3 regions of the Streptomyces sp. NPDC102467 genome follow, and region 3 is predicted to be linked to each of the others. Evidence: riboswitches for the same ligand, from Rfam matches in the RefSeq annotation. Region 3 holds a riboswitch; each other region holds the start of a gene.
The links. Region 3 has a riboswitch for cyclic di-AMP ahead of ACIREE_RS28695 (transglycosylase family protein). Riboswitches for the same ligand answer to the same signal wherever they lie in the genome.
Positions count from the first base shown of each region.

Region 1 (7,230 bases), on a different contig from region 3:
TACACGTACGACGGCTGGCCCGACGGCCAGGAGCTGAAGTTCCAGCGGATGCTGCGCGACGCCTACCTGCCCGGGGTGCGCGGCGGTTCCGCCGACTTCAACGGCAACTGGGACCTGGTCATGGCCGACGCCACCATGAGCGTGGCGGTCCACTTGAACGACCGGGCCGCCTTCGACCAGGCCGTGCAGCACTTCAGGACCCGCGTCCCCGCGTACTTCTACCTCTCCTCCGACGGGCCGCTGCCGGTGCGGCCCGCGGGCAGTGACATCGACACCCCGCAGAAGCTACAGACGTACTGGTTCGGGCAGAAGACGTTCAAGGACGGGCTCGCCCAGGAAACCTGCCGCAACTTCAAGCACGCCAGTTACTCGCTCGCCGCGACCTCCCACATCGCCGAGACCGCCTGGCACCAGGGCCTCGACCTGTACGGAGAGGTGAAGGACCGGCTCGCGGCGGCGCTGGAGTTCCACTCCAAGTACCAGCTCGGCGCCACCGCCCCGGCCTGGCTGTGCGGTGGCAAGGTGCAGCGGGACATGGGGCCCGACACCGAAGTGGCGCTCAGCCATCTCCGGGGACGCCTCGGGATGGAGCTTCCGGAGACCGAGAAACTCACCCGGCAGCAGCGGCCCGAGGGCACGGACGATTTGTTCGTGGCATGGGAAACGCTCACGCACGCGCAGGCCGCATAGCGGCCGCCGCCGTGGCCGCGGGGAGCGATTGGCTTTCACCGTCCCGGATGGCGTAGTGTTGCATTCATCGCCGCGGGGTGGAGCAGCTCGGTAGCTCGCTGGGCTCATAACCCAGAGGTCGCAGGTTCAAATCCTGTCCCCGCTACTGAAGGCAGAGGCCGGAATCTTTCGAGATTCCGGCCTCTGCCTGTTTGCGGGCCTCGGTGGCTTTACGGGATTGACCCGGACGGAGCAGTAATGCTCGCCCCCGGCCCGCCTTCCGGGAACCCTTGGTGAGACGCCGGGTATCGGCCGCGGACGTGGCGGGAGACAAGTGGTGGGGCAGCGAGGAGGGCGGCACGGACTCGGGGCGGATTCCGTCGCCACGCGTGCCTTTCTCCGCGTGCTGCCCCTGCTGCTGATCGTCGGCGGTGCGGTCTACGAGTACTGCACGCCGTCCGGGTTCGCAGGGTCTCCCCTGTTCAGCGCGGCGCCCCTGGTCGTCGCCCCGTTCTTCTCGCTGGGCAGCACGATCATGGCCGGGGCCGTCTCGATCGGCGCCATCGTCGCCGTACACCTCAGATACTCGTTCCACTCCGACGTCTACACCGAGATGGCCACCGTGGCCACGGTGTGCGTCCTGGCCTGCTTCATCAACCGGATCGTGCGCCGCGGCGACGAGCAACTCGCCTCGGCGTGGCAGATCGCGGAGGCGGCCCAGCTCGCGGTGTTGCCGGAGCCGGCCGGGCGGATCGGCGGCCTGGCCATCGCGGCCCGGTACGAGGCGGCGCAGGCCGACGCGTTCATCGGCGGCGACCTGTACGCGGTGCAGGACACTCCGCACGGCGTGCGGCTCGTGGTCGGGGACGTACGCGGGAAGGGCATGGGTGCGGTCGCCGCCGTGGCCGTCGTCATCGGCGCGTTCCGTGAGGCCGCCGAGCAGGAGGGCAGCCTGGAGGCGGTCGCCCAGCGCCTGGAGCGGGCGCTGGCCCGGGAGGGCGGCCGGCGCCGCGGCATCGACGACTTCGAGGGCTTCACCACCGCGGTGCTCGCCGAGATCCCGCACGGCGGCGACGTCCTGCGCATCCTGAACCGCGGGCATCCCGAGCCGATCGTGGTGCTCGGCGACGGCACGGTCCAGGTGATCGAGCCCGCCGAGGCGGCGCTGCCGCTCGGCCTGGGCGAGCTCGGCTCCTGGCCGGACCGGGCCACCGAGGCCGGCTTCCCGCCCGCGGCGACGCTGCTGCTCTTCACCGACGGGCTCTCCGAGGCGCGGAACGCGAGGGGCGTCTTCTACGACCCCGCGGCCCGGCTCGCCGGCCGCGTCTTCCCTGGGCCGGGGGAGCTTCTCGCGACGCTGGCCGAAGAGGTACGCCTGCACACCGGGGGCGGCGCCAGTGACGACATGGCGCTGCTCGCCGTACGGCGTCCTTGATCGATGTCACGAGGGGTGACCGCACGACACCACTGCGCATAACAATTGACACTACGTCAGAAACTGACGGGTTTGGGATGCGCCGGAACCGGCGGTCAACTCGCCCGATTGCGCCCGCTCGTGCCCCGTTAAGTCCAGGCCGTGAACGTGAACGATCAATGGGAACGGCTTGGAATTACTGTCGGCTGTCTATTAACGTTCGATAACGCAGCGCGGTCGTCCCAGCCGTCACTAGCGACGGCTCCGTGCGCACACGCTTAATCCCGAAAGGGAGCCGGGGAACCACCAACTTGGGGTGAATCAGGCATCGTTCCGTCGCTTTTCGGGCGCCGGACGTGCTCGTAGGAGACCTTCCTGCTCCGAACCCGTCAGCTAACCCGGTAGGCGAGAAGGAAGGAAAGGAGAGCGCCCCCGTGGCGTCGAACCGCCCTGCCCCCGAGTTCTCCGGATTCTCCGCCGACCCCGCCGATGGCGGGTTCGGTGTCGAGCAGGAGACCTGGGAGGAGTGGAATCCCACCGAGGAGTCCGTCCGTCCCGTCCGCGGCAAACACCGCGTAGCCCGGCAGCGCGGCGGCCTCGCGCGCAGCTCCACGGTCCTCGGTGTCGGCGTGATCGCCGCCGTCGGCGCGGGCGGCATCGCCAGCGCGCAGGGCGGCAAGCCCGCCGTCCACATCTCCATGCCCGACCTCTCGGCGGTCAAGGACTCGCTGCCCGAGGCGAAGTCGCTGCCCGGCGTGGGTGCGCTCATATCCGACGGCTCCGACTCCTCGTCCGGCGCCGCCTCGGCCACCCCGCTCACCACGGTGGGCAACGGGCAGTCGGACGCGGGCGAGACGCTGCGCGCCCGCATCATGCAGCAGGCCGAGACCCAGCAGAACGCCGCCGACGCCACGGCGCAGGCCGCGGTTCAGAAGGCCGCCGCCGAGCAGGCCGCCGAGGAAGCGTCGGCGAAGCAGGAGAAGGCCGAGGCCAAGGCCGCCGCCGACAAGAAGAAGGCGGCGGAGGAGGCCAAGAAGAAGGCCGAGGCCGAGCGCCTCGCCAAGCTGGCCAAGAGCTTCAAGCTCCCCGTCGCCTCGTACACCATCACCGGCACCTTCGGGCAGCCCGGATCCATGTGGTCCTCCGGCTACCACACGGGCCTCGACTTCGCGGCTTCCACGGGTACGCCGATCTACGCCGTCCACAGCGGCACCGTCACCGAGGCCGGCTGGGCGGGCGCGTACGGCTACCGCACGATCATCACCCTCGACGACGGCACCGAGCTGTGGTTCTGCCACCAGTCCTCGCTCAACGTCAGCGCCGGACAGAAGGTCTCCACCGGCGACGTCATCGGCCGCGTCGGCGCCACCGGCAATGTCACCGGGCCCCACCTCCACCTGGAGGTCCACCCCGGCGGGGACGCCACCGGCATCGACCCGGCGGTGTGGCTGCGCGGCAAGGGCCTCACTCCCTGAGCCCTGTCCGCCCCTGCGGAACACGGGTACGGAACACGGGTACGGAACACCGTGTCCGGAATACCAGGTTCCGTAGGGGCGTTGAAGTCGGGCATGACTTCTTCTCCCGCACTGCGCAAGCTCGGCTCCTCCGACCTGGAGGTCTTCCCGCTCTCCCTCGGCGGGAACGTGTTCGGCTGGACCGCCGACGAGGCCGCCTCCTTCGCGGTGCTCGACGCCTACACCGCCGGGGGCGGCAACTTCATCGACACGGCGGACTCGTACTCGGCCTGGATCGAGGGGAACAAGGGCGGTGAGTCGGAGACCGTCATCGGCAAGTGGGTCAAGGCCCGCGGCAACCGCGACGACGTCGTCATCGCCACCAAGGTCGCCCGCCACCCCGACTTCAAGGGCCTGCGCGGCGCCAACATCAAGGCCGCAGCCGACGCCTCCCTCACGCGCCTGGGCACCGATTACATCGACCTGTACTACACGCACTTCGACGACGACGAGACGATCCCCGTCGAGGAGATCATCGGCGCGCTCGACGAGCTCGTGAAGGCGGGCAAGGTGCGCAACATCGCCGCGTCGAACATCTCGCCCGAGCGCCTCCAGGAGTCCCTCGACTTCTCCGACCGCGAGGGCCTCGCCCGGTACGTCGCGATCCAGCCCCACTACAACCTCGTCTCACGCGACACGTACGAGGGCGCCCGGCAGGACATCGCCTCCCGCGCCGGGCTCGCCGCCGTCCCGTACTACGCGCTGGCCGCCGGCTTCCTGACCGGCAAGTACCGGCCCGGCGTCACGGTCGACAGCGCGCGGGCCGGAGGCGCGGCCAAGCACCTGGAGACCGAGCGCGGCCGACAGGTGCTGACCGCCCTCGACGAGATCGCGGGGGCCCGCGGCGCCGAGATCGCCACGGTCGCCCTGGCCTGGCTCGCCGCGCAGCCCACCGTGGCGGCGCCGATCGCGTCCGCGCGCACGGTCGAGCAGCTGCCCGCGCTGCTCGCGGTCGCGGACCTGGAGCTCACGGACGCGGAGCTCGGCCGCCTCACGACGGCCTCCGCCTGACGTCTTGGAAGGGCCTCAGTAGCGGTACGGGTTGTACGCGGGTCCCTGCGGCATCGGTCCCGCGTACACCGGCGGCCGCCACATCGGGGCCGCGACCTGGGAGGCGTAGGCGAGCGCGGACCGCGCGTAGCCGCGCCGCTCCCACAGCGCGTCGAGCAACTCCCGCTCCCGTACGACGAAATCGGCGCCGGCCCGGCCCTTGTGGCCGCGGCGCCTGAGCAGCGCGAGCGACGTCGCGTACCGCTCGTACTCGGCGACCGCCGTCTCCGCCTCCTTGCCTCCGTAGTACGCGGCGTACTCCCGGGCCAGGCGGCGGGCCTTGAGCGAGCCGAGGGCGAACGGCTCGGGCGGCGCGAGCCAGCCCGCGGCGACATAGGCGGGCAGTTCATCTCTCACTGTGCGCAGCTCGCGGTGGCGTACGTACACCGCGAGCCAGGTGACGAGGCCGAACACCGGCACCATGAACGCCGCGTACACCGCGAAGAACCCGTACTCGCCGAAGGACGACGAGCCGTTCCAGAACGCGTGCATGCCCATCGCGGCGAGCAGCCCGGCGAGCGGCAGGAGCACGCGGCGGACCCGGCCGCGGTCGGGCGCCATGACCGCGGCGATCCCGAAACCGATGCCGGTGAGCACCGTGAACAGCGGGTGCGCGAACGGCGACATCACGATGCGCACGAAGAACGTCGCCGCCGTCACCGAGGTCAGGCCGGGGCCCGTGCCGGTCAGCTGGTCGGTGCCGAACGCGTTGCCCAGATACAGGATGTTCTCGGTGAACGCGAAGCCGGTCGCGGTGACCCCGGCGATCACCACGCCGTCGACGATGCCGGTGAAGTCCCGTCTGCGGAACAGGAAGACGAGCAGCACGGCCGCGGCCTTCGCGGACTCCTCCACGACGGGGGCTATGACGGTGGCGCCGAGAGTGTCGGCGCCGGTCGGGTCGGCGGTGGCGGTCTCGATCCAGCGGGTCGCGAAACTGTTCGCGACGATCGCTATCAGGGCCGCCGCGCAGGCGCCCCAGGCGAAGGCGAAGAGCAGGTTCCGCCAGGGCCCGGGCCGCACCCGGTCCAGCCAGCGGAACGCGGATATCAGCAGCGGCACGGGCAGCACGGCCAGGCCGAGCCCGACCAGGAAACCCTCCGTGCCGGTCTGCTCCCGCACCAGCGCCGCGATGACCGCGCCGGACAGCGCGAGCAGCGTGGCGAGACCAGCGGCCCGCACACCTTTCCGTTCCCACCAGCGGGGATGCGGAACCGCGCCGGCCGGCCGGGTGCCGGGGGCGGGGTCCTGGTGAGGCGGGCAGCCGGGATACGAAGCCACTCGTTGACCCTAACGAGGGATGCGGCGGGCCGCGACGGGGCCCAGGTCCCTTCTCGCTACCGGCGGCGGAACAGCAGGTCGTGCACCACGTGCCCCTTGTCCAGACCCTGGCCCTCGAAGCGGGTCAGCGGGCGGAACGCGGGACGTGGCGCGAAGCCCCCGTCGGGCCGGGTGTTCTCGTAGTCGGGGTGGGCGGTGAGCACCTCGAGCATCTGCTCCGCGTACTCCTCCCAGTCCGTCGCGCAGTGCACCAGCGCTCCGGGCCTGAGCGGCCCGGCCACCTGGTCCAGGAACTCCGGCTGGATCAGCCGGCGCTTGTGGTGCCGCGCCTTCGGCCACGGGTCGGGGAAGTAGACGCGCAGCCCGTCGAGGCTGTCGTCGGGCAGCATCGCGCGCAGCAGGATGATCGCGTCGCCGTTGGCCACCCGTACGTTCGTCATGCCGCCGCGCTCGGCCAGGTTCAGCAGATTGCCCTGGCCCGGTGTGTGGACGTCGACCGCGAGGATGCCCGTCGACGGGTCATCGGCCGCCATCTGCGCCGTGGCCTCGCCCATGCCGAAGCCGATCTCCAGGACGACCCGGTCGAGGCCGGGGAAGAGCTCGGCGAGATCGAGGACGCGCTGCCCGTCGATGTCCAGGCCCCACCGGGACCACAGCCGCTGCAACGCGTCGGCCTGCGTGAGGCTGACCCTGCTGCGGCGCGGCTGGAAGCTGCGGATACGCCGCTCGAAGTGCGATCCGGCCGGGTCGGGCCGCGGCCCGTCGGGGAAGCGCGGCTCGTTCGGGCGCACGGGCGGGGCGGGGGGCTTGGGCGATTCGGACTCAGACACAGTGGGGGCGATTTTACGGGTTCGCGGCACGGCCGGGGTGCGGGGCGCCGCGCCGGGGGCTCGGACAGGTCCTAGACCGGGCCGAGCGCGTCGAGAGCCCGGCGGGCCACCTCCCTGCCGATGGGCAGGGCGGCCGTCGCCGCGGGGGACGGCGCGTTCAGCACATGGACCGTGCGGGCGCCCTCCCGGATCAGGAAGTCGTCGACCAGCGTCCCGTCCCGCAGCACCGCCTGCGCCCGCACCCCTGCGGGCGCCGCGATCAGGTCGTCCGGCGTGACCGCGGGCACCAGCCGGCGCACCGCGTCGGTGAACGCGCGCTTCGACGCGGAACGCAGCAGCTCCCCGGCCCCGTACCGCCAATGGCGCCGCGCGACCTGCCACGAGCCGGGCCAGGCCAGCGTCCCCGCCAGCTCCCGGGGCCGCACGACGCCCCAGTCGTACCCCTCCCTGGCGAGCGCGGGCACCGCGTTCG
Region 1 covers NZ_JBIWKA010000008.1:18,124-25,353, reverse strand. The annotation lists gene ACIREE_RS17700 (alginate lyase family protein) at 1-690, shown strand, start outside; tRNA gene ACIREE_RS17695 (tRNA-Met) at 762-835, shown strand; gene ACIREE_RS17690 (PP2C family protein-serine/threonine phosphatase) at 1,004-2,104, shown strand; cyclic di-AMP (ydaO/yuaA leader) riboswitch at 2,349-2,506, shown strand; gene ACIREE_RS17685 (M23 family metallopeptidase) at 2,518-3,558, shown strand; gene ACIREE_RS17680 (aldo/keto reductase) at 3,652-4,608, shown strand; gene ACIREE_RS17675 (PrsW family intramembrane metalloprotease) at 4,624-5,928, opposite strand; gene trmB (tRNA (guanosine(46)-N7)-methyltransferase TrmB) at 5,985-6,758, opposite strand; gene lhgO (L-2-hydroxyglutarate oxidase) at 6,830-7,230, opposite strand, start outside.
Region 1: another riboswitch for cyclic di-AMP. It lies ahead of ACIREE_RS17685 (M23 family metallopeptidase); the one in region 3 lies ahead of ACIREE_RS28695 (transglycosylase family protein).

Region 2 (7,230 bases), on a different contig from region 3:
CAGGGGCGGTACATCCCGCTCGGCGGGGCCAAGGGCGGTATCGACTGCGACCCGCGCTCCCCCGAGGCGTACGGCGTACTGGTGCGCTATCTGCGGGCCATGCGGCCCTGCATCGAGTCGTTCTGGACGACGGGCGAGGACCTGGGCCTGAGCCAGGACCTGGTCGACGAGGCGGCTGCCGAAGCAGGCCTCGTCTCTACGATCCAGGCCGTGTATCCGCTGCTCGACGACGAGCGGGCCGCCCGCGCACGGCTCGCCGACGCGTTCGCCCTCGACGTCGACGGGATCGGCCTGGACGCGCTCGTGGGCGGCTGCGGCGTCGCCGAATCGGTGCTCGTGGCGCTCGACCGCGCCGGACTCTCCCACGAGGGCACCCGCGTCGCGCTGCAAGGACTGGGCACCATGGGCGGCGCCACGGCACGCTTCCTCTCCCGGGCAGGGCTGAAGGTGGTCGCGGTCGCCGACCTCGAGGGCACGGTGGCGAACCCCGAGGGACTCGACGTGGAGGCACTGCTCGCCGCGCGCGACGCGTACGGCACGGTGCACCGCTCGGCGCTGCGCCCCGCGGACCGCGAACTGCCGGGCGGCGCCTGGCTGTCGGCCGACGCCGAGGTGCTCGTACCGGCGGCGGTGTCGTACGCGATCGACGCGGCCGACCAGGACCGGATCACCGCCCGCTGGATCGTCGAGGCCGCCAACATGCCGGTGCTCGCCGACGCCGAGGAGCTGCTCGCCCGGCGCGGCATCACCGTGCTGCCGGACGTCGTCGTCAACTCCGGGACGAACGCCTGGTGGTGGTGGACCCTCTTCGGTGACATCGGCGCGGACGCGGACGAGGCGTTCGCGTACACGCGGCGTTCCATGCGCGCCCTGATCGACCAGATGCTGACCCGCGCGGAGGCGGACGGGACGACCCCACGGGCCGCCGCGCACGCCATCGTCGCCGACCGGCTGCCCGTCATCGCGGAGCGCTTCGGCTGGTACAGGTGACGGCGGCGGTCGCACCGTCGGTCCGGTGCGCGGGGGAACAACTAGGGTGGCCGCGTGGCTAGAGTCCGGTTGAACGTGACCGAGCGGCGCGAGGAGTTGTTGCGGGCCGCCATCGAGCAGATCGAGGCGCGTGGGGTCGCGGCCGTGCGCATCGCCGACGTGGCGTCGGTGCTCGGGGTGAGCAACGCGCTGGTGCTGTACCACTTCTCGACGAAGGAGAAGCTCGTCTCGGCCGCCTTCACGTACGCGGCGGAAAACGACCTCGCCCGGCTGCGCAAACTCCTTGCACGCCGCACCACGGCGCTCAAACGGCTGCGGGCGGCGGTGCGTTGGTACGCGCCGACGGGCCAGGCCAAGGGGTGGCGGCTGTGGATCGAGGGCTGGGCGGCGGCCCTGCGCGAACCGGCGCTGCGCGAGGTCACCCGCGACCTCGACAGGCGCTGGAAGGCCGCGCTCACCGAGGTCGTCGCGGAAGGGGTCGCGGCGGGCGAGTTCACCTGCCCCGACCCGACGGGGACGGCGCTGCGCCTGACGGCCCTGCTCGACGGGCTCGCCGTGCAGATGACGGCGTACGACGGGACGGTGTCCCGGGCCCGCGCACAGGAGTGGGTGGACGAGGCACTCGCCCGCGAACTGGGCTTGCAGCGCGCGGAGTTGACGCGCCGCACGACGATCCAGGACCAGGGCCCTACTGACGGCCGGCCGTAGGACTCAGTTCAGCTCGTACACCGCTGTCACGCTCACCGCGTCCTCGATCTCGCCGGGTGCCACCGGCACCTTCGCCGCCGACTGCTCGAAGGCTGCCGGGGGGACCTCCACCGGCCGGGGGCGGCCGCTCGCGCCCTCCTCGAGCGAGACGAGCCTGCCGAGCCGGTGACCGCTCAACTTGGCGTACTGGACGGCCTTTTCGTGCGCGTCGGTGTGCGCGGCCGCCCGCGCGGCGGCCCGCAGCCGGCTCGGGTCGGCGACGTCGAAGACGACCGCGTCGATCCGGACGGCGTCGCCGGTCGCGTCCGCGATCCGCTGGATGAGCTCGCCGGTCCGCCGTACGTCGCGGACCTTGACGGAGAACGACTGCGCGGCCCGGTATCCGACGACCCGCGCGGCCCCGCCCGCCTCGCGATCGGTCTCGTACACGGGCGAGACCGCGAGATGCTCCGTGCTGATGTCCCGGTCGGCGACGCCCGCCGCGCGCGCCGCGGCCGGCAGCGCGTCCGCGGCGCGGCTCTGGGCGGCCAGGGCTTCCTTCGTGGTGCGCCCGGTGGCCTCGACGCCCGCCGTCACGGTCGCCATGTCCGGCGCCGTGGCGGCCCGGCCCTCGCCGGTCACGGTCAGGGTCGCGGGCTTCGGCGCGCGGGCGGCGACAGCGGACGGCGTCTGCTGCGGCGCGGCGACGGCAGGCACCGCCGACAGCGCCAGGGCGAGCAGCGCCCCGGCGAGGGCGGCGCGGTGGCGGGTGCGTGGAGACATGGGATCGGGGTCCTTCCCGGTCGGGCCCGCCGACGCGGCGGGCAGCCGACATCCCAGCACCCGCACCCGTCCGACCCGTTCACGCCACTCCGCCCGGTCACCTCGACGGACCTCTCACCACCCCCAGGACCCACCCCGGGAGCCACCCCCGGGAGGAGATCAGGACGCGGACTCCAGATGCATCTTGATGGTGTGCGGATCCACGAATCCCTTCGCCACCACACGGTCCCCGGAGGACTCCCCGCGCAGCCGCCGCCCGATCCACGGCACCAGGAACTCGCGCGCCCAGTGGATGTCGTCGCGCCGCACCTCGAACGTGCCGCGCGACGGAAGCATCGGCCAGACCTGTTCCGGGTCGGCGGGCACATCGACGCCGAGCGCCTGTCCCGCGCGCAGGGCGACCCGGGTGTGCCCCTCGGCGGACAGGTGGAGCCGGTCCCCGTCCCAGGCCCGGCGGTCCTGGATGGACTTGAGGGACCACAGGTCGAGCACCGGGCAGTCGTAGCGGTCGGCGATCGCGCGTATGTGCATGTTGTACGTGGCGATCTTGCCGCGCATGTGTTTGAGGACGGCCACGTCACGGGTGTCGAAACCGGTGGCGACCATGACGGTGCCGGCGGCTTCGGCAAGGCGTGCCACGGCCCTCTCGAAGCGCTCGGCCACGTCGTCCGGGTCGGTGCCGGGCCGGATGATGTCGTTGCCGCCGGCGACCAGCGTCACCAGGTCGGGGGCGAGCTCGACGGCCCGCGGGACCTGGTCCTCGACGATCTGGTCGATGAGCTTGCCGCGTACGGCGAGGTTCGCGTACTGGAAAGTGTCCTCGGCCACGCGGTCGTCCAGGAGGACGGCGAGCCGGTCGGCCCACCCCACGAAGCTCCCGTCGGGCCCGGGGTCCCCGACGCCTTCGGTGAAGCTGTCCCCCACCGCCGCGTAGGACCGAATCGTGCCGCCTCTGAGTGATCTCGATTCGTTTGCCACGACCACACATCTTTCACCCTCGGGTGTGGCCTACGCGACCGTAACCAGGGGTTGACGAGCGGTGAGAAAACGCACTCGGCTCCCGGGGAATAACCCAGGGAGCCGATCGGATCGTGCGCGGGTCAGATCGAGACGCCGTGCTCGCGCAGGTACGCCAGCGGGTCGACGTCCGAGCCGTAGCTCGGGGACGTACGGATCTCGAAGTGCAGGTGCGGTCCCGTCACGTTGCCGGTGGCGCCGGAGAGGCCGATCTGCTGGCCCGCGGTCACGGTCTGCCCGGCGGAGACGCCGAGCGAGGACATGTGGGCGTACTGGGAGTAGCGCCCGTCGGCGTGCTGGATGACGACCTCGTTGCCGTAGGCGCCGTCCATGCCCGCGGAGACGACGGTGCCGGCGCCGACCGCCTTGATGGCCGTGCCGGTGGGCACGACGAAGTCGGTGCCGGTGTGGTAGCCGCTCGACCACATGGAACCGTTGGAGTGGTACGGCGTGCCGATGGAGCCGTCGACGGGCTTCACGTAGTCCGCCGTGGACGCGGTGGACGCCGTGGTCGTAGCGGCCGCGCCGTCCAGGGCGAGCTTCATGCCCGGCTTGATGACGCCGGCGTCGGCGCCGACGACGTCCTTGTTGCCGTCGTAGAGCTTCTTCCAGCCGCCGTCGACGTGCTGCGCCTCGGCGATCTTCGAGAGCGTGTCACCGGCCTTGACGGTGTACGTCTTCGCGTCGGTGGCGGCGGAGTCGGTCGCCGCGTGGGCGCCGGTGGCACCGATGAGCGGCAGGGCGAGCGCGGCGCCACCGGCCGAGGCGACGGCGGCGGCGCGGGTGACGCGCTGGGACTTGGGGCGGCGGTGCTTTCCCTTGGCGGGCATGACGCGTTTCCTCTCCGTCGCCTACGAGGTGAGCTGTCGGGTTCGGACTGGAGCTGCCCGGCCGTATCCGGTGCCCGGATACGACTTCACCCCTAGCCGCATGGGGAATTCCCTCGGCGGCGTACTGCCTGTGGGTCCCCCGTTCCTGCCGTCACGGGTCGTTGTTCGGAATCCGGGCGGCGGCAGGACTAGGCGTTCCGTCCGGAGTGAGTGGTGACCGTAAGACGACGGGAAAGGCGGTGACAAGCGGCGAATTCGCCCACGAGGCCGCTTTCTTGATCGTCTGGGCGTTTCCTGTGTCACCCTGCGTCGATGTCCGTGCTTTACCAGCGCCTTACCTTCAGGAATTCCCAGGACAAGAATTTCGGGCGGCCACCACGGACCGTTACGGCTATGAGCCTGCTCACGCACAGGTAGGCAATGCACCTTTATTTGCCGACAGTTTGTAATGAGTAGTGTCAAAACGGACAGAGGGTTCGCCCGGGAATGCGTGTCGTATCGTCAGGAGCGCGCCCGCCGGCGAGTGACGCCGGAGCCCTGACCGGGAGGAGCCCCCGTGACACAGCACGCCCCGTCCACCGAGCCCGAGCTGTCCGGAGTGCGCAACTTCCGCGACGTGGGCGGTCTTCCGGCCGTGGACGGCCGGCGCGTGCGCCCCGGCGTGCTCTACCGCAGCGGCCATCTGGCCCATGCCACCGCCGAGGACGCCGCGTTCCTCGCCGGGCTCGGCCTGCACACCGTCTTCGACTTCCGCAACGCCGCGGACCAGCGCCTCGAGGGCGCCGACGTCGCGCTGCCCGGGGTGCGCAATCTGAACCTGCCGCTGACCGACCCCGCGGACGGCGCCGAGTTCTGGCAGATGGTCCGCGACGGTGACATAGAGCAGCTGCGCACCCTGCTCTCCGAGGGCCGCGCGGCCAACCGCATGATCACGTCGTACCGCTCGATCGTCTCGCAGCGCACCGCCGAGCACAGTCGCGTGCTGCACGCGCTCGCCGAGGACAGCGTGCCCGCACTGATGCACTGCGCGGCCGGCAAGGACCGCGCGGGCCTGTCGATCGCGGTGACGCTGCTCGCCGTCGGCGTGGAGCGCGACGCCATCGAGGCGGACTACCTGGAGTCGAACGCGAAGCACCGCCGCTACAAGGTGCGCCGCAGCAGCGCGGCAAGCGACGCCTACTCCCCCGAGGTCATGGAGCTGCTCAGCCCGCTCTTCGACGCCCGCGCCGCCTACCTGCACGCGGCCTTCGAGACCATCGAGCAGACCTGGGGCGACACGGACCGCTACTTCGAAGAAGGCCTGGGGCTCACCGCGGCCGACCGCGACCGGCTGCGCGAGCGCCTCCTCGTCTGACCCCGCCCTCGGCTACTTGCCCCCGCCCAGCGTGAACAGCAGGTAGACGAAGGCGGCGAAGGCGTGTCCCGCGAAGACGTACACGAGGACCCGCACCCAGATGCCGCGCGGCAGCTTGTCCTCGATGTCCCGCCGGGCGGGCTGCCGCTCCCCGGCGCCGTGCTCGGTCGCGTCACTCATGTCAGCCATGTCGGGCCTTCCGGGTCGGACCGGCCGCCGGGCCGAGGCACAGCGCGGCGGTCGGGCTCTGCAGCAGGGTGTGTACGAAGAGGAGTTCGGCGCCGCCGCGGTCCTCGGCGGCGATCCGGTGCGGGGTGAGCGAGTCGAAGTGCGCGCTGTCCCCGGGGTCGAGCCGGTAGGACGTGTCGCCGAGGCGCAGCCGCAGCCGTCCTTCGAGGGCGTAGAGCCACTCCTCGCCGGGGTGCACGCGCACGATGTCGCCCTGCGTTCCGTACGGCACATGGACCCGCAGGGCCTGCATACCGCGGCCGGGCGAGCCTGCCTGGAAGTACGTCCAGCCGCCGGCCTCGGTCGCCTCCATGGCACCGGCCCTGACCACGGCGTCGCGGTCGGTGGGGGTCTCGCCGAGCAGTTCGGAGACCGTCGTACCGTAGATACGGGCGAGGGCGAGCAGCATCGGCAGCGACGGTTGCCGCTGCCCGGTCTCCAGACGCGACAGATGCGCCGGTGACAGGCCCGCGGAGCGGGCGGCGACCTCGAGAGTGAGGGCGGCGCGGCGGCGCAGGGCACGCAGCTGGGGCGCGACGGCGGGCAGCTCCGGGGGTTCCGGTGCCTCCTCCGGGAGGGCAGGGCTCATGGTGTCGATTGAGCCAGAGCCCTACCCGTGGGGCAAATTTTTTGCCCCGGAGGCAAAACCGGACGATGTGGTCCGGGAGGGCGGTCAGCGGTTGGCGACCGCCTGTTTGATCAGCGTCCTGCCGAAGTCCCACATCAGGCCGCCCCCGCTGTGCGCGTCGTCCATCACGGCGGTGAACGCCTCCACGAACCGCTCGACGTCGGCCTCGTCCACCACGAGCGGCGGGATCAGCTTGATGACTTCGAGGTGGTCGCCGGAGACCTGCGTGAGGATCCGGTGCTTCTGCAGCAGCGGCACGACCACCATCTGTGCGAACAGGCCTTTGCGCGCGGCCTGCAGCATGGCCCAACGGCTGCGCAGCTTCAGGGACTTGGGCCTGCCGAACTCGATGCCGATCATCAGGCCGCGCCCGCGGATGTCGCTCAGCAACTCGTAGCGGTCGATGAGCGCGGTGAGGCGTGCCGTCAGCAGCTCGCCCATGGCGCGGGCGTTCGCGACGGTCTCCTCGTCCTCCATGACGGACAGAACGGCGAGCCCCGCGGCCATGGCCTGCGCGTTGGCCCCGAAGCTCGCCGAGTGGACGAGGACCCGGTCCATGGACGAGTAGACCTTCTTGAAGATCCAGTCCTTGCCGAGCGTCGCCCCGACCGGCACGTACCCGCCGGACAGCGCCTTGGCCACGCAGACGAGGTCCGGCTCGACGCCGTCCTCGTGCTGGTACGCGTAGAAGTCGCCGGTGCGGCCGAGGCCGG
Region 2 covers NZ_JBIWKA010000019.1:125,144-132,373, reverse strand. The annotation lists gene ACIREE_RS34365 (Glu/Leu/Phe/Val dehydrogenase dimerization domain-containing protein) at 1-990, shown strand, start outside; gene ACIREE_RS34360 (TetR/AcrR family transcriptional regulator) at 1,045-1,698, shown strand; gene ACIREE_RS34355 (SIMPL domain-containing protein) at 1,702-2,460, opposite strand; gene ACIREE_RS34350 (SGNH/GDSL hydrolase family protein) at 2,620-3,444, opposite strand; gene ACIREE_RS34345 (peptidoglycan DD-metalloendopeptidase family protein) at 3,561-4,307, opposite strand; cyclic di-AMP (ydaO/yuaA leader) riboswitch at 4,313-4,478, opposite strand; gene ACIREE_RS34340 (tyrosine-protein phosphatase) at 4,864-5,661, shown strand; gene ACIREE_RS34335 (DUF6126 family protein) at 5,674-5,850, opposite strand; gene ACIREE_RS34330 (helix-turn-helix domain-containing protein) at 5,843-6,478, opposite strand; gene ACIREE_RS34325 (aspartate aminotransferase family protein) at 6,563-7,230, opposite strand, start outside.
Region 2: another riboswitch for cyclic di-AMP. It lies ahead of ACIREE_RS34345 (peptidoglycan DD-metalloendopeptidase family protein); the one in region 3 lies ahead of ACIREE_RS28695 (transglycosylase family protein).

Region 3 (7,230 bases):
GTTGGTGACGAACAGGTCGTCGCCGACGATCTGGACCTTCTCGCCGAGCTTCTCGGTGAGGACGGTCCAGCCGGCCCAGTCGTCCTCGTACAGCGGGTCCTCGATGGAGACGAGCGGGTACGCGGAGACGAGCTCCTCGTAGTACTCCGTCATCTCGGCGGCGGAGCGCTCCTTGCCCTCGAACTGGTACTTGCCGTCCTTGTAGAACTCGGAGGCGGCGACGTCGAGCGCGAGAGCGACCTGCTGGCCGGGGATGTAGCCGGCCTCCTTGATCGCCTCGAGGATGAGGTCGAGGGCCGCGCGGTTCGAGTCCAGGTTCGGGGCAAAGCCGCCCTCGTCGCCGAGACCGGTGGACAGGCCCTTGGCCTTCAGCACCTTCTTGAGGGTGTGGTAGACCTCGGTGCCCCAGCGCAGCGCCTCGGAGAAGGACTCCGCGCCGATCGGGGCGATCATGAATTCCTGGATGTCGACGTTGGAGTCGGCGTGCGACCCACCGTTCAGGATGTTCATCATCGGGACGGGCAGCAGGTGCGCGTTCGGGCCACCGAGGTAGCGGAACAGCGGCAGGTCGCTGGCCTCGGACGCGGCGTGCGCCACGGCGAGGGAGACGCCCAGGATCGCGTTGGCGCCGAGCGAGCCCTTGTTGTCGGTGGCGTCCAGGTCGAACATCGCCTGGTCGATCAGGCGCTGCTCGGTGGCGTCGTAGCCGACGAGCTCCGGGCCGATCTGCTCGATGACGGCGAGGACGGCCTTCTCGACGCCCTTGCCCTGGTAACGGTTGGGGTCACCGTCACGGAGTTCGATGGCCTCGAAGGCACCGGTGGAGGCGCCGGACGGAACAGCAGCACGACCCGTGCTGCCGTCGTCGAGGCCGACCTCGACCTCGACCGTGGGGTTGCCTCGGGAGTCCAGGATTTCCCGGGCTACGACGACGTCGATGGACGGCACGAGCATCTCCTTCTGGGATGTGACACAACAGTGCGGGCAGGGTGGCCCGCACCCATGAGCGTAACCGGCTCCGAGGCATCGGCCAGCCGACCGCCCGCCTTGTGGACAACGCCGACAGCGAAATGTTCCTTAACGGAACAAAGACAGCGACCTCCGTCCCGGATGCCGGGACGGAGGTCGCTGAAACGAGCGGCCCTCGGGGTGAAGCGGCGGCCTGACCCGGCATCCGCCGATGCCGAGCCGAACCGACGCCTCCCCTGTAAGCCCCCATGCGCTCCTATAGGCAGGCCGTAACAACAGGGCCCCTATAAGAAGGACGGGCTTACTTCAGGTGCAGCTGCTGGCCCGGGTAGATCAGGTCGGCGTTGCTGACGATGTCCTTGTTGAGCTTGAACACCTTCTGCCAGTCGGTGCCGTGCGCGTCGGCGATCTTGCTGAGCGTGTCGCCGGTCTTCACCTTGTACTCGCCGTCGCCCTTCTCGACCTTCTTGCCGGTCGGGGTGGTGACGGTGTCCTTCTTCGACTCCTGCTGCTGCGGCTGCTGGCGCTGCTCGGAGCGGGTCGTCGTGGAGGAGTCGGAGCGCTCCTGCTGCTGCGGCTGGGACTGCTGCTGCGAGGAGTCCGACGAGGATCCGGCCGGGGCGGAGTTGCTCGTGTCGGCGCCGGACAGGCCCACGCCACAGCTCGGCCAGGCACCCTTGCCCTGCGCGGCGAGAACCTTCTCGGCGACCGATATCTGCTGCGCCTTGGACGCCTGGTCCGCGGAGGACGCGTAGGAGGTGCCGCCGTACGCGGCCCAGGTCGAGGACGAGAACTGAAGGCCACCGGTGTAACCGTTGCCCGTGTTGATGGACCAGTTGCCACCGGACTCGCACTGCGCGACCGCGTCCCACTCGGAGGTGGAGGCGGCGGAGGCCGAGGTGGCGCCCATCAGCGGGACGGCGACAGCGGCACCGGCGACGCCGGCGAGCGTGGCGACACGGACAGCCTTGGACGGGCGGCGGTGCTTGCCCTTGCTGGAAAGCAGCATGGAGAGATCCCCTCACCGACGCCTACGAGGTGAGCTGTCGGGTTCGGACCAGTGAGTGTCCGGCCGCGCATCCTTGTGCGCGGCTTAACCCCAAGCCGGTTTCCCGGCACTTACCTTGGGTCCCCCGCTCCTGCCTACGGCGCTGACGCGTCGACTGTTCCCGTACGGGCGTCGGCAGGATTCGGCGTGACGTCCAACGGGGCCCGCTGTGGCGAGCGGTGACGACCGTAAGCAGTCGATCCGCCCTATTTCAAAGACGATCAGGGTCTTTGAGACTCATGTCTCACTCTCGCAAAAGTGGACATACGCGCCCCAACCGTCTCTGAACTCCCGCTACTTTTCGACCGTTTCGAGGCCAAGATCCAGACTCTGACCAGGAAGGATGAGGTCGGGGTCGGAGCCGACCGTCTTCTTGTTCAGGTCGTAGAGCGCATCCCACCCGCCGCGCACGTCCTGAGCGTCGGCGATGTCCCAGAGACTGTCGCCGGAGCGCACCGTGTACGCCTCCTCGGTGCGGTCCTCCTCGCGCGAGGCGTGCCGTCCGTCGCCCGTACGGGAGTCGGAGGTGTCGTCCGCGGCGGGGTCGCCGCGGTGGCGGCCGGCGGAGTCGGCCCCGGACTCGTCGGAGGCGGAGTCACCGGAAGCGGAGCCGGAAGGGGACGGCGTCGCGGAGGACGTGGGGTCGTCGGCCCGGCCGGACTTGTCCGACCCGCCACCGTCTTTGCCTGCGGCGTCATCCGACGCGTCATCCGACGCGCTGTCGCCCGCCTTGTCGCCCGCCTTTCCACTTGCCTTGCCACTTGCGTCGCCGCTCGGCTCGTCGCTGGAGTCGCCACTCGGATCGCCGCTCGCCGTGTTACCGGAGGTATCCCCCGAGGCCTCGGCTGACGGCTCGTCCGACACCCCGAGCCCGACCCCGACGGAGGGATCGGCCGGGTCGGACGCCTGCGGGGAGACGGTCGCGCCCGGGTCGACATCGGCCGACTCGTCGCCCTGGGTGAGACCCGCCACGAGCGAGCAGCTCGGCCAGGCGCTGGGCCCCTTGGCCTTGAGCGCCTGCTCGGCGACGGCGATCTGCTGGGAGCGGCTGGCCTCGTCGGCGCTCGGCGCGTAGTCGAGGCCGCCGTACTGCTCCCACATCTCCTGGGAGAACTGCAGTCCGCCGAAGTAGCCGGTGCCCGCGTTCAGGCTCCACTGGCCACCGGACTCGCACTCGGCGAGCTTGTCCCAGGTGGTGGTGGAGGCGGCGCTCGCGCTGGTTGCCGCGAGGAGCGGTATCGCGATGACGCTGCCGGTGACGCCGGCGGCGACGACGAGAGCAGGGGCCTGACGGGGGCGACGGTGTCGACCGTTCCCGGAGAGCATGCGGTTGCCTTTCGCGAGACTGATGCAGCAGCACGCGACGGGTGATGTGGTGGTGCTTGTTGTGCATGTGTCGCGATGACTGGTGAACGTAGCGGGACTCGAACGCTTGTCACAAGTCGATGCAGCGCAGATCACGTCAAAGTCACAGAGTTGACTGGTCGTCAGTTCTGCTGGGGTGTGAACTCCACCGGCAGCGTGCGCAGTCCGCGCATGATGAGCCCGCCCCGCCAGCGCAAATCGGCGGGATCCTGGGCAAGTCGCAGGTCCGGAAGGCGCGTCAGAAGGGTGCGGAGCGCAGTCTGTCCCTCCAGTCGCGCGAGGGGAGCGCCGAGGCAGTAGTGGATGCCGTGGCCGTAGCCGAGATGCTGATTGTCGCGGCGGGAGAGATCGAGAATGTCCGGATCGGTGAAGCGCGCCGGGTCCCGGTCGGCGGCGGCGAGCACGACGAGGACCGGGTCGCCGGCGGCGATGTCCTGGCCGCCGATGCTGAGCGGCTCCGTCGCGAACCGCCAGGTCGCCAGCTCCACCGGGCCGTCGAAGCGCAGCAGTTCCTCTACGCCGGTCTCCAGGAGCCCGGTGTCGCCCTCGGCCAGTGCCTGCTGCAGTCGCTCGCGCTGTTCCGGGTGGGTAAGCAAGGCATATGCCCCGTTACCGACCAAATTGACCGTGGTTTCGAAACCGGCGAAAAGCAGGATGAATGCCATGGCCGCGGCCTCGTTCTCGGTGAGGTGCTCACCTTCGTCGGAGGCGCGGATCAGGCCGGAGATCAGGTCGTCGCCCGGCTCGTTGCGCTTGCGGTGGATCAGCTCGGCGAGATAGGCGCGCATCTTCTTCACGGACCGGGCGACGCCGCCGCGGGGCCCTCCCCCGTGCCGGATCATCATGCCCGCCCAGTCCCGGAAGTCGTCCTGGTCCTCGCGCGGGACGCCGAGCAGGTCGCAGATGGCGTAGATGGGGAGCGGGAAGGCGAAGTCGTGGATCAGGTCGGCCTCGCCGTTCGCCGCGAAGCGGTCGATGAGGTCGTCCGCCAACTCCTGCACACGGGGAGCGAATTCGGCCACCGTGCGCGGGGTGAACGCCTTCGAGACGAGGCGGCGCAGGCGGGTGTGGTCCGGCGGATCGATGTTCAGCAGATGCGTCATCAGATCCGCCTTGCGCTCGCCCGGGATACCCGTCTTGCCCTTCGCGTGGGACGGCCCGTCGTGGTGGTCCGGATTCTTGCTGAGCCGCTGGTCGGCGAGGGCCTGGCGGGCATCCGCGTACCGGGTGACCAGCCAGGCCTCGACGCCGCTGGGAAGGGTCGTACGGTGCACGGGGGCGTGCTCGCGCAGCCATGCGTACGCGGGGTAGGGGTTGGTCGCGAACTCCCAGTCGAAGAGTTCGGGCATCGCGGCGGGGACAGGGCTTTCGGTCACCTCCCGACCGTATCCGGCGTCCCCGGAGCGGGTGACACGACCGTGGACGGCCCTAGGGGCGGTCCGGCCCCTCCAGCCCCTCCAGCCCCTCCGTCGAGCGGATCGCCGCCCGGTACGCGCGTGCCGCCGCCCTCAGGGCCGCCTCCGGGTCCTCACCGGACGCCTCCGCGCGCAGGGCCAGGGCCAGCAGCTCGTAGCCGATGCCCCGGCCCGTCGGGACGGGGACGTCGAGGCCCGCTGTCCGCACCCGGGAGCCGAGCTTCGCGGCGAGGGCCAGGCCGGGCTGGCCCACCGGGACGCCGTCCGTGACCGAAGCGCGGCGCTTGGCCTCGCCCTTCTTGCGCAGCCAGATCTCCCTGACCTCTTCCGGCGTGGACGCGCTCTCGTCGCCGAAGATGTGCGGGTGGCGGTGGATGAGCTTCTCGACGATGCCGCCCGCCACGTCGTCGATCGAGAAGGGGCCGGCGTCCTCGGCGTCCTCGGCGTCCTCACCGGCTTCGCCGGGCGCCTCCTCGGCGATACGGGAGTGGAAGACGACCTGGAGGAGTACGTCGCCGAGCTCTTCCCTGAGCTCCGCGCGGTCGCCCGTCTCGATCGCCTCGACCAGCTCGTACGCCTCCTCGATCGCGTACTTCGCCAGGTCCTCGTGGGTGCGCCGGGACGTCCAGGGGCACTCGCGGCGGATCCGGTCCATGACCTGGACGAGGTCGAGGAGGCGGGCGCCCGGCAGGTCGTAGGAGCCGGGAAGGAGTTCGAGGGACGGCATCTGCTCGCGGCCCGAGCCGGCCAGTGTCGCCAGGCCGTCCGTGAGGCGCCGGTCTCCCTCTGCGGTGGCCAGGACGACGACGGTGCGGCCGCCGTCGGCGCAGCGGTCGACGAGGTCGCGGGCGGCGAGCGGCGCGGTCGCGAGGGTGACCTCGACGCCGGCGTCCTTCACGTACGGCAGCTGTGGGTGCGCGGCGTCGGCGCACAGCACCGCGTCGGCGCCGCGCAGCGCCTCCCACGCCTGCCAGGACAGCAGCCCCGGGGCGACCCGGTGGCTGGTGGTGAGCAGGACGATGCGGCCGGCGTCACTGGTGGTGCTGGATCCGGTGGTGGTGTCGCTGCTGGTGCCGTGCACCTCTCGATCGTTCACCACCCGAACGTAACGCAGGCCGCTGACAGTGCTCCGCCCCGGAGCCCGCCCTAGGACCTGTCTTCAAACCCCCTCCCCCAGCCTCCGGCCGGGGGGACCCCCAGAGCACGCACCAGACGCCGCGGGGCCGCCCTTCGGGCTGGGGGCGCCTCCCAGCGTTAGCTGGGGGAGGGAGTTCGAAGACAGGCCCTAGGCGGTCTGCTGGGATTCCGCCGGCTGCTTCGTGACCTGCTTGAGCCAGGGCGTCTTCGCCTCCACGAGGCGGCTCGTGGGGGTCACCTTCCAGGCGCCGTAGCGGGGGTTCAGGTCGACGTTCAGCTCCTTGGACGCCGTGCCGAGGGCCTTCCAGAACACGCTCTGGCCCTCCTGCGTCTGCATGTCGGCGCCGAGCGCGGTCGCGAGCTTCTGTGCCTCGATCTCGGTGCGCAGGCTTTCGGTCAGCCGCTTCGGCGGGACGCTGTACTGCGACAGCCAGGCGGACTCCAACTGCTTGGATCCGCCCGCCTGTTGCTCCAGGCCGGCCCGCATGTCCTGCATCTCCTTGCGGGTGACGCCGACGCCCTGGTCGGTGGCGGCGCGGTGCAGGACCCGGTCGAGGACCATCGTGTGCAGCGTGTTGCGGGTGAGGCCGCCGGTCTTGGCGATGGCCTGTTCGTACTGGGCGCTGTCGGTGGTGGCGGCTTGTTGCGCGTCACGTACCTCGTTCACCCGGGTCTCCAGTTGGGAGACCGTGATCCGCTGACCGCCGACGACGGCAGCGGCGCCGGGGTGCGCTCCGCTTCCGCAGGCGGTGAGAGCGGGAACCGCGGCAACGGCGGCGGCGGACAGGATGAGCGCGGTACGGCGACGGCTACTGGTGCGGCGGTGCAAGGTGAGCCTCCCTGCGGCGAGTTTGTGCGTCGGTGCACAAAGTCCGTGATCGATGGTAGGAGGTGGCCGCTGGCTCGGCCACCTATTCGACAACGATTCGCCGCGAGTTGAGGTACTCGTTCCGCCCCGGCCCCGCGATGACGCGGTCAGCCGATGAGCGCTACCGGGGCATCCCACGCGTTCCGGTCCACGGTGATCGTGTAAGCGCCGCGCTTCTCCTTGCTGTTGACCATGTACTGGTGCGCGCGGCTGTGCTTCGTGTAGAGCGACTTGGCCCAAGGCCAGTCGGACGTCGTCGTGTTCACCTTGTCCCACTTGGCGTACCAGAGGTTGCCCGGCAGGTCGGTGCGGTCCTTCGCGGTGGCGATCGCGGCGGCGCTGGAGCTGCTGAAGCCGTAGTAGCCCGCCCGGTAGATCTTGCCGCGCAGGACCTTGTCGAAGGCGCGCACGTAGCTGAGCACGGCCTT
Region 3 covers NZ_JBIWKA010000014.1:178,020-185,249, reverse strand. The annotation lists gene eno (phosphopyruvate hydratase) at 1-954, opposite strand, end outside; gene ACIREE_RS28695 (transglycosylase family protein) at 1,271-1,978, opposite strand; cyclic di-AMP (ydaO/yuaA leader) riboswitch at 1,983-2,130, opposite strand; gene ACIREE_RS28690 (transglycosylase family protein) at 2,312-3,343, opposite strand; gene ACIREE_RS28685 (cytochrome P450) at 3,505-4,731, opposite strand; gene ACIREE_RS28680 (nucleoside triphosphate pyrophosphohydrolase) at 4,811-5,878, opposite strand; gene ACIREE_RS28675 (SurA N-terminal domain-containing protein) at 6,083-6,763, opposite strand; gene ACIREE_RS28670 (glycoside hydrolase domain-containing protein) at 6,910-7,230, opposite strand, start outside.